4 regions of the Citrobacter rodentium NBRC 105723 genome follow, and region 2 is predicted to be linked to each of the others. Evidence: predicted binding sites of a transcription regulator. Region 2 holds the regulator's gene; each other region holds the start of a gene.

Region 1 (2,204 bases), 2.4 Mb from region 2:
GTCACGTTGATTTCATGCATTTCACCGTTATCGTCCAGATTTTCGTTAAGACGCATTGCCATGAAACATTATCCTACACGTAATTTCTGCGCGGTACGTACCGGATGCGCGGAAGCGCTCGCATCCAGATCCAGGTCACGACTTTGCAGCAGCAGCACCTGCGCGGCGATATCGCTCAGCGTCGCTTTCAGGCCGCCGATCTGACGGGCGAAGATGTTGTAAATAACCACGGCAGGAATCGCCGCCACCAGGCCAATAGCGGTCGCCAGCAGCGCTTCAGCGATCCCCGGCGCAACCACGGCGAGGTTAGTGGTTTGCGTTTGCGCGATGCCGATAAAGCTGTTCATGATGCCCCACACCGTACCGAACAGACCGACAAACGGCGAGATCGCCCCGATAGTGGCGAGGTAGCCATTTCCGCGCCCCATCTGCCGCCCGGCTGCCGCCACGCGACGCTCCAGACGAAAACCGGTGCGCTCTTTGATTCCTTCGTTGTCTTCGCTGCCTGCGGAGAGTTCAAGTTCGTTCTGCGCTTCATTAAGCAACTGCGTGTTCAGGCTTTTCGCGCCAAAGCTGGCGGCGATGTCGCTTGCCTGATCCAGTGAGCGGGCTTCAGCCAGCTGCTGCTGTTCGCGCTTGAGGCGACGCCTCTGCGAGAAGAAGTCGACGCTTTTACTGAAGAAGATAGCCCAGGTGACCACTGACGCCAGAATCAGACCAATCATCACGCACTTCACTACGATGTCAGCGTGCTGATACATACCCCAGACGGAGAGATCCGTCTGCATCAAATTATTACCCACTGTGTATCTCCAGGACGCAAATCACAAAATCTGAGCATAATAATATCAAAACGACGTCGAATTGATAGTCGTTCTCATTACTATTTACATAGTGCCGCACCTTCGGTTTCTTTTCTTTGCGCTTACGCAGTAAAACCTCATGAGGGGCACATTTGGGAAAATATTGTGCTTAATGCCGTCCGATGGGGTGCGGTTTTTACCATTCATGGTAGTTTAGACATCCAGACGTATAAAAACAGGAAAACCCACATGGCAGACAAACAACTGGATACCAGACTGATCACTGCGGGACGCAGCAAAAAGTATACGCTCGGCTCGGTAAATAGCGTTATACAGCGCGCCTCATCGCTGGTCTTTGAAACGGTGGAAGCCAAAAAGCACGCCACCCGCAACCGCGCGAAGGGCGAGCTTTTTTACGGTCGCCGCGGCACGCTAACCCACTTCTCGCTTCAGCAAGCGATGTGCGAACTGGAAGGCGGCGCCGGCTGCGCGCTGTTTCCCTGCGGTGCGGCGGCGGTCGCCAATACCATTCTGGCCTTTGTGGAACAGGGCGATCACGTGCTGATGACCAACACCGCCTACGAACCAAGCCAGGATTTCTGTAGCAAGATTCTCGGCAAACTCGGCGTCACCACCAGTTGGTTCGACCCGCTGGTCGGCGCGGATATTGTTAAGCATATCCAGCCCAACACCAGAGTGGTGTTCCTTGAGTCGCCCGGCTCCATTACGATGGAAGTGCATGACGTACCGGCAATCGTCGCCGCGGTAAGGCGCGTCGCGCCGGAAGCCATCATTATGATCGATAACACCTGGGCGGCGGGCGTACTGTTTAAGGCACTCGACTTCGGGATTGATATCTCCATTCAGGCGGCGACCAAATACCTGGTCGGCCACTCTGACGCGATGATCGGCACTGCGGTTTCCAATGCCCGCTGCTGGGATCAACTGCGGGAAAACGCCTATCTGATGGGGCAAATGGTGGATGCCGATACCGCTTATATGAGCAGTCGCGGGCTGCGAACGCTGGGGGTGCGCCTGCGCCAGCACCACGAGAGCAGCCTGAAGATTGCCGAATGGCTGGCCGCGCATCCGCAGGTTGCGCGAGTGAACCATCCGGCGCTCCCCGGCAGCAAAGGCCATGAATTCTGGAAGCGCGACTTTACTGGCAGCAGCGGTCTGTTCTCGTTTGTGCTCAATAAAAAGCTTACCGATGCCGAACTCTCCGCCCTGCTGGACCACATGGGCCTGTTCAGCATGGCTTACTCGTGGGGCGGTTTTGAGTCGCTGATCCTGGCGAACCAGCCTGAGCAGATAGCGGAAATTCGCCCTCAGGGCGGCGTTGATTTCGACGGCACTTTAATTCGTCTGCATATCGGTTTAGAAAACGTTGACGATCTGATT
Region 2 (2,204 bases):
AACCACTTTCGTGTAGCATGAAGTGCACTCGCGTGCGTTTGCTATTTCCGCATACCTGACTGTTCTGCTATGATTGCCCTTATCTGTGGGCAATTCGCCCCCACCATTTCAATAAGTTTCAAGAGGTTACTTTACTCATGGCAATCACTGGCATTTTTTTCGGCAGCGACACCGGGAATACCGAAAATATCGCAAAAATGATTCAAAAACAGCTTGGTAAAGATGTTGCCGATGTGCACGACATTGCAAAAAGCAGCAAAGAAGATCTCGAAGGCTATGACATTCTCCTGCTCGGCATCCCGACCTGGTACTACGGCGAAGCGCAGTGCGACTGGGACGACTTTTTCCCGACCCTGGAAGAGATTGATTTCAACGGCAAGCTGGTGGCGCTGTTCGGCTGCGGCGACCAGGAAGATTACGCGGAATACTTCTGCGACGCATTAGGCACCATCCGCGATATTATTGAACCGCGCGGCGCGACCATCGTCGGCCACTGGCCAACCGCCGGCTATCATTTTGAAGCGTCAAAAGGGCTGGCCGATGACGATCACTTTGTTGGCCTGGCTATCGACGAAGACCGTCAGCCGGAACTGACCGCTGAGCGCGTGGAAAAATGGGTTAAGCAGATCTCTGACGAACTGCACCTCGACGACATCATCAACGCCTGATGAAAACGCGGCGCAGCTCAGTTTGCGCCGCATCAATAGATAAAAGCAATCAAAATAATTGCTACAAATTTGTAACTTTCTTGCCCATCCCTGTACAATGTGCGGGAGTTATTAGGTGGCGCTCTCATTTCCAGGCAATACCACGTTTTTTATTAACATTTGCCCGAGGCTTGCAGTTTTCATTTAAGGATGGCGGTCCTATAATGAGAGGCATTATCTCGAGTGCAATTTCTGTCACTTCTTGTATGAAGTGAATCGTTTAGCAACAGGACAGATTCCGCATGACTGACAACAATACCGCATTAAAGAAGGCTGGCCTGAAAGTAACGCTTCCTCGTTTAAAAATTCTGGAAGTTCTTCAGGAACCGGATAACCATCACGTCAGTGCGGAAGATTTATACAAACGACTGATCGACATGGGTGAAGAAATTGGCCTGGCGACCGTGTATCGCGTACTGAACCAGTTCGATGACGCCGGTATCGTCACCCGCCACAATTTTGAAGGCGGCAAATCCGTTTTTGAGCTGACCCAGCAGCATCATCACGATCACCTTATCTGCCTTGACTGCGGCAAAGTGATTGAATTCAGCGACGACTCTATCGAAGCGCGCCAGCGTGAGATTGCGGCGAAACATGGTATCCGCCTGACGAACCATAGCCTCTATCTGTACGGCCACTGCGCCGAAGGCGACTGCCGCGAAGACGACCACGCGCACGACGCGAAATAATTTACCTCGCGATGAAAAGCCAGCCTGTCGGTTGGCTTTTTTTATGGCTTCAGCCCCCTTCCCTCCACCGCCTTGTTGCTTTAATGTAAAAATCTCCTCCTCCTCTTCTTATCCGGAGTCTCGAAATGGAACTTCGTCAGCTGCGTTATTTCGTGCGCATTGTGGAAACCGGCAGCATGGGCAACGCGGCGCTCGACCTTGATATTGGCGTCTCCGCGCTGAGCCAGCAGATGACGCGGCTGGAGAATGAACTCGCCATCCGCCTGCTGCAACGCACCTCACGGGGCGTCACGCCGACCAATGCCGGGCTGGCCTTTTACTCCCAGGCGCAGCTGGCGCTACGCCACGCCGACGATGCCGTCCTCGCCGCGCGCGAGGCGCGCCTCTCCGGACACGTCAGCGTCGGTATGGCGCCAAGTACCGCCTCGGTGCTGGGTATGCCGTTTATCCATGCGATGCGGGAAAGCTACCCCGACGTCCGCCTGCATGTAGTGGAAAGCCTTTCCGGTAATCTGGAGCGGATGATCAATACCCGTCAACTGGATTTAGCGGTTGTTTTCCAGAAAGAGAAAATCCTGCGCTGGAGCGCCAGGCCGGTGCTGGAAGAGCGGCTGTTTCTGATCGGCGCGCATGACCTGCTGGCGAATCTTCCCGACGAGCGCATCACCCCGGTGCAGCTCTCCTCTGTCCCGCTGATTATGCCAAGCCTCGGGCACGGGCTGCGCGGCAGACTGGAGGCCATCGCGCAGGAGCACGGCCTGCACATTGAAATTGCGGCTGAAATAGACGGACTGGCGCTGTTAATGCG
Region 3 (2,204 bases), 1.2 Mb from region 2:
GACGGTTCTTTTGCGCGGTATACAGCCCCAGATCATCCGTATGAATCTGATGATAATCGGGGTCGCGCATATTGATGCCCGGCGTGACGCTGGCGTAACGATAATAAAAGTGGCTGTCGAGCTTCTGCCAGTCGAAGCCGGCCAGCAGATGATGCTGCCACTCGCCGAACCGCAGCGTTTTACTGAGCTGGTTGTCGACGTTGACGCTCTTCAGATCTTCATCGGTGGTGTAGGCAAAGCGGTCCAGCATCCAGTTCGGATTAGCGCCGTTGCCGGTGGAATAAACGCTGCGCTGATGGCTGTCCACATCGAAATAACGCGCCTGCTGGCTGAATGCCCAGCCGCTGTCAAACGCATGTTCGAAATGGTAGCCCACCATCCACTGACGCTGGCTGAATCCGCTCCACTTATCACCGGCGTAATCACGGCGGCCAGCGTAGCCGGAACGCAGCCAGGCGATGGGCAGCGGATTTGACGGCGTCAGGGACGGCGTGTTTTGCGCCAGCGCATCCAGCGTCAGGCGAGTTTTGCCGTCCGGCTGCCAGCTGACGGACGGTGCCAGCAGATAATCCTCGTAGCGGGTGGTGTGCGGCTGATCGTCCCCTGCCGTCGCCTTCCCCAGCAGCCGATAATTCCAGTCGCTGTCGCTGATTTTTCCCGTTGAGTCCAGATAGCCCTCCTGCAGATTGCGCGTACCGGTATTAAAACCGATCTCCGTTCTTTGCTCCGCCTGCGGCTTTTTGCCCTGAATATTCACCAGACCGCCCGGCGAACCGTTGCCATACAGCACCGACGCGGGGCCTTTAAGAATATCCACGCTCTCCACCAGTAGCGGGTCGATGCGCGCTTTAGTGTTGCCAGTGACGTTATAGGGCAACTGTAAGCCGTTGTAATACTCCTGATCGACAGAGAAGCCGCGAATTTTATACTCGCTCATATACGAGGTATTGCCGCGCATTTCCGTTGCCACGCCTGGCGCATAGCGCAGGATCTCGTTTAATGAACCAGCATGACGCAGGGCGATTTCCTTGTTACCAATGGTATTTATCACCTGCGGCGTTTTGCTTTCGGGCACGGCGGATTTCGTCGCGCTGTTGGTCCAGGCTGGCAGCAGGCTCTCCTGCCCGGTCGCCGAAACCACAATGGTCGATTCGTCAGCCTCGGCCGCATACGACGGAGCCGCCAGCGCCAGAGAGATACAGCCGGAGAGTGCGCAAACCTGCAAGCGTGAAGGTGTTATCATGATGAGAATAATTATATTATGCAATAGGAACGCTAATTATTCTCATTTTTATTAACAAAGCAAGATGGCACGAACGGCCAGTGAAAGATAAAGAAACGGCCCCCGCAGGAGCCGCTTTGTTAATCGCGCCGCAGCAGGCGGAAAACCCCCAGCACCACAATCGCGCCGACCACCGCGACCAGAAAACTGTGCAGGTTAAAACCGCTGATGCTGCCGCCAATACCAAACATGGTCGCCAGCCATCCCCCCACCACTGCGCCAACGATGCCGAGAATACAGGTCAGTATAAACCCCCCGCCGTCACGACCCGGCATCAGCAGTTTGGCGATAATACCGGCAATCAGACCGAAAATGATCCAGGCAATGATTCCCATGTTCAGGCCCTCGTATCAGTGAAAATCCACACGCAACGCCTTCTTGCGCCTGTAAGCTAAGTATAGGCAAGTCGTTGATCTGTGCTGCCTGCGCCCGCCTTAATTCGCAAACGCGGTGAAAAAATCACTGTTTACCTTAAGTTCCGCCGCCGGATGCCGATAACCAGCCGATAGTCCGTCAGACATCCGGGAGTTATTCCGCGTGAGCCATTATCATCAGCAGTTCCTGAAACAACATCCGCTTGCCGTCCTCGGCGTGCTTCGTGATTTACACCGCGAGCAGGTGCCGTTACGCCTTGCCTGGTCCGGCGGACAATTTATCAGCAAAATCCTCGCCGTCTCCGCTGAAAGACTGGTGATGGATTTCGGCAGCCAGCAGCAGGATAACCGCGCCGTACAGCAGGCGCGGCAGATAACCATTACCGCTGAAACCCAGGGCGCAAAAGTGGAGTTTACCGTTGAGCAGTTGCAGCGCGACGACTATCAGCAGTTGCCTGCGTTTATTACGCCGCTGCCGTCTGCGCTGTGGTTCGTTCAGCGACGGGAGTATTTTCGCATCTCCGCGCCGTTGCATCCCCCCTATTGTT
Region 4 (2,204 bases), 100 kb from region 2:
AAACAGCGAGAAGATCTCCGCTTTCGAATAGGGGCTACGGTCAGAGCTGTCATAGCCAGGAATATCGCCGCCCATAAAGGTCTGTGAGGTGGAGAGCATGTCCTTCATCCGCTGCTGGGTCCATTCGGTGCCCAGCGTCAGGTTCTGGTTAACCAGCAGATCCAGCGGCACGCTCACTTCACTGTGCAGCGTGACGTCATTCAGATCGGCATCGACATACTTCTGCGAGGCTTTCGGGTCGAAGATCCCTTCAGTACCGCCCGCCAGCCCTTCCGGGGTGCGCGAGTTGCGGGTGTGCTCGTACTGCACCCAGTTGCTGGTGGTCACGCCGTTATCCCAGCCGCCGTTCCAGGTCAAGGAGTAGTTCTGACGGTAGAGGCGATTGGTTTCTTTACCGTAGTTATCTTTCACCAGTTGGTTGGTGTTGGTGTTCTGCGTATCCCCGGCGTACAGGTTGCCCTGGCGGCTGTAGCCCGCTTCCAGTTCGAGGGACTGCATCGGCGCGAAATCCCAGCGCACCACGCCGTTGATATCTTTATTGATTACCCCTTCGCGCCCGGCGGGCAGGGTGTCCGCATAGCTGCCGGTACGTTCGGACTGATGTCCCTGGTTGATATTGCGCGCATCGGCCTGCGTTTTATCGAGGTTGCCGTACAGACGGAAACTGAAATCGCCACCCAGCGGACCGTTCAGGCTGAAGTTAGTGCGTTTGGTCGCGCCTTCTTCTTTATGTTCCGGCGCGTTGAAGTAGGTGTTCCACGAGCCGTGCCATTCATCGCCGCCTTTTTTGGTGATGATATTCACTACGCCGCCCGCAGCGCCGTTACCGTAACGTGCCGCGGCAGGACCGCGCAGCACCTCAATACGCTCGATCATCTCCGGCGGCACCCACGCGGTATCGCCGCGGGTATCGCGCTCGCCGCGCCAGCCGAGACGCACGGAGTTGCGGCTGGTGACGGGCTTGCCGTCGATCAGAATCAGGGTGTTCTCCGGCCCCATGCCGCGAATGTCGATTTGCCGGTTGTTGCCGCGCTGGCCGCTGGTGGAGTTACCGGTCAGGTTGACCCCCGGCATGGTGCGGATAATTTCCGCCACGTCGCGGGCGGGTGGATTTTTACGAATTTCATCGGCGGTGATGGTCGACACGCCCGGCGCCTGCAGGTTCTGCTGAGCGGCGGTCACCACGATGGTATCGTCATGTGAGTCGGTTGTTTCTTCTGCCACAGCAGGCAGCGCTATCCCATAAACCCCTAAGTTGACCAGTATGGCCAGGGAATGAATCTTCTTGTTCATTGTTTATCCTGCTTTTCTTTAGCCACGTGTCCCAGCTGCCGGAAATGGGCATCTGGCCCGATATCGCCGCCTCTGCGAAAACTTTCTGTTCCAGAAAAAGCACGCAGTACGGTTGGTTAAAACGTGTTCGCGCTTCCCACAGCGCGACAATACGCTATTGCAAATGAAAATAGTTATCAATAGTATTATCACTATATTTCACCGGTTATTGAAAAACTGCGCAATAAACATGGGGTTAAGAAGGTGACGGCGTTAACGGTAGGCAGCGAATCCTGGTGGCAGTCAAAAAACGGCCCTGAATGGCGGCAGGAAGCCGACGGTGATTACCAGGTGACCTTCTGGTGGCGCGATCCGCAGGGCGATGAAAACCGTTCACCAGTACGGCGCGTCTGGGTCTATATCACCGGCGTCACCGATCATCATCAAAACGTGCTGCCTCAGACGATGCAGCGCATCACCGGCACCGACGTCTGGCAGTGGTGCACCCGCCTGAGCGGCAACTGGCGCGGCAGCTACTGTTTTATTCCCTCCGATCGCGATGACATTTTTGCCGACCTTAAGCCGGGCGTGACGCCTGACCGCGCGGCGTTGCGTGAAGGCTGGCGACAGCTGCTGCCGCTGGCAATTGCCGATCCGCTAAATCCGCTGAGCTGGCGGGGCGGGCGGGGCCATGCGGTGTCGGCGCTGGAGATGCCGCAGGCGCCTGCGCAACCGGGGTGGGACGATCCGCAGCCGCCGCTCTCCGCTCCCGTTTTACTGCAATGGCGCAGTCGACGGCTGGGCAATACGCGTCGGGTATGGGTCTTTACCAGCACAGAGAACACAGACGATGAGCGGCCGCTGGCGATCCTGCTCGACGGGCAGTTCTGGGCCGAAAGTATGCCGGTCTGGCCTGCGCTTACTTCGCTTAC

Evidence for each region. Region 2 encodes Fur, which represses iron uptake genes when iron is present. Its sites were predicted from a motif close to ATAATAATGAGAACNACTATCAA; they were not measured.
Region 1: a site for Fur is predicted at 865-887, ahead of exbB (tol-pal system-associated acyl-CoA thioesterase). Genes of this name have one in related genera too.
Region 3: a site for Fur is predicted at 1,273-1,295, ahead of K7R23_RS17345 (TonB-dependent siderophore receptor). Genes of this name have one in related genera too.
Region 4: a site for Fur is predicted at 1,457-1,479, ahead of K7R23_RS23565 (TonB-dependent siderophore receptor). Genes of this name have one in related genera too.

What each region holds. Positions count from the first base shown of each region.
Region 1 covers NZ_CP082833.1:1,852,942-1,855,145, reverse strand. Annotated here, with positions in the region: gene exbD (TonB system transport protein ExbD) at 1-62, opposite strand, end outside; gene exbB (tol-pal system-associated acyl-CoA thioesterase) at 69-803, opposite strand; gene metC (cystathionine beta-lyase) at 1,053-2,204, shown strand, end outside.
Region 2 covers NZ_CP082833.1:4,837,303-4,839,506, forward strand. Annotated here, with positions in the region: gene fldA (flavodoxin FldA) at 138-668, shown strand; partial or broken gene K7R23_RS26020 (fur leader peptide) at 872-957, shown strand; gene fur (ferric iron uptake transcriptional regulator) at 950-1,396, shown strand; gene tcuR (tricarballylate utilization LysR family transcriptional regulator TcuR) at 1,522-2,204, shown strand, end outside.
Region 3 covers NZ_CP082833.1:3,652,092-3,654,295, reverse strand. Annotated here, with positions in the region: gene K7R23_RS17345 (TonB-dependent siderophore receptor) at 1-1,243, opposite strand, end outside; gene K7R23_RS17340 (GlsB/YeaQ/YmgE family stress response membrane protein) at 1,363-1,617, opposite strand; gene ycgR (flagellar brake protein YcgR) at 1,820-2,204, shown strand, end outside.
Region 4 covers NZ_CP082833.1:4,941,888-4,944,091, reverse strand. Annotated here, with positions in the region: gene K7R23_RS23565 (TonB-dependent siderophore receptor) at 1-1,293, opposite strand, end outside; partial or broken gene fes (enterochelin esterase) at 1,537-2,204, shown strand, end outside.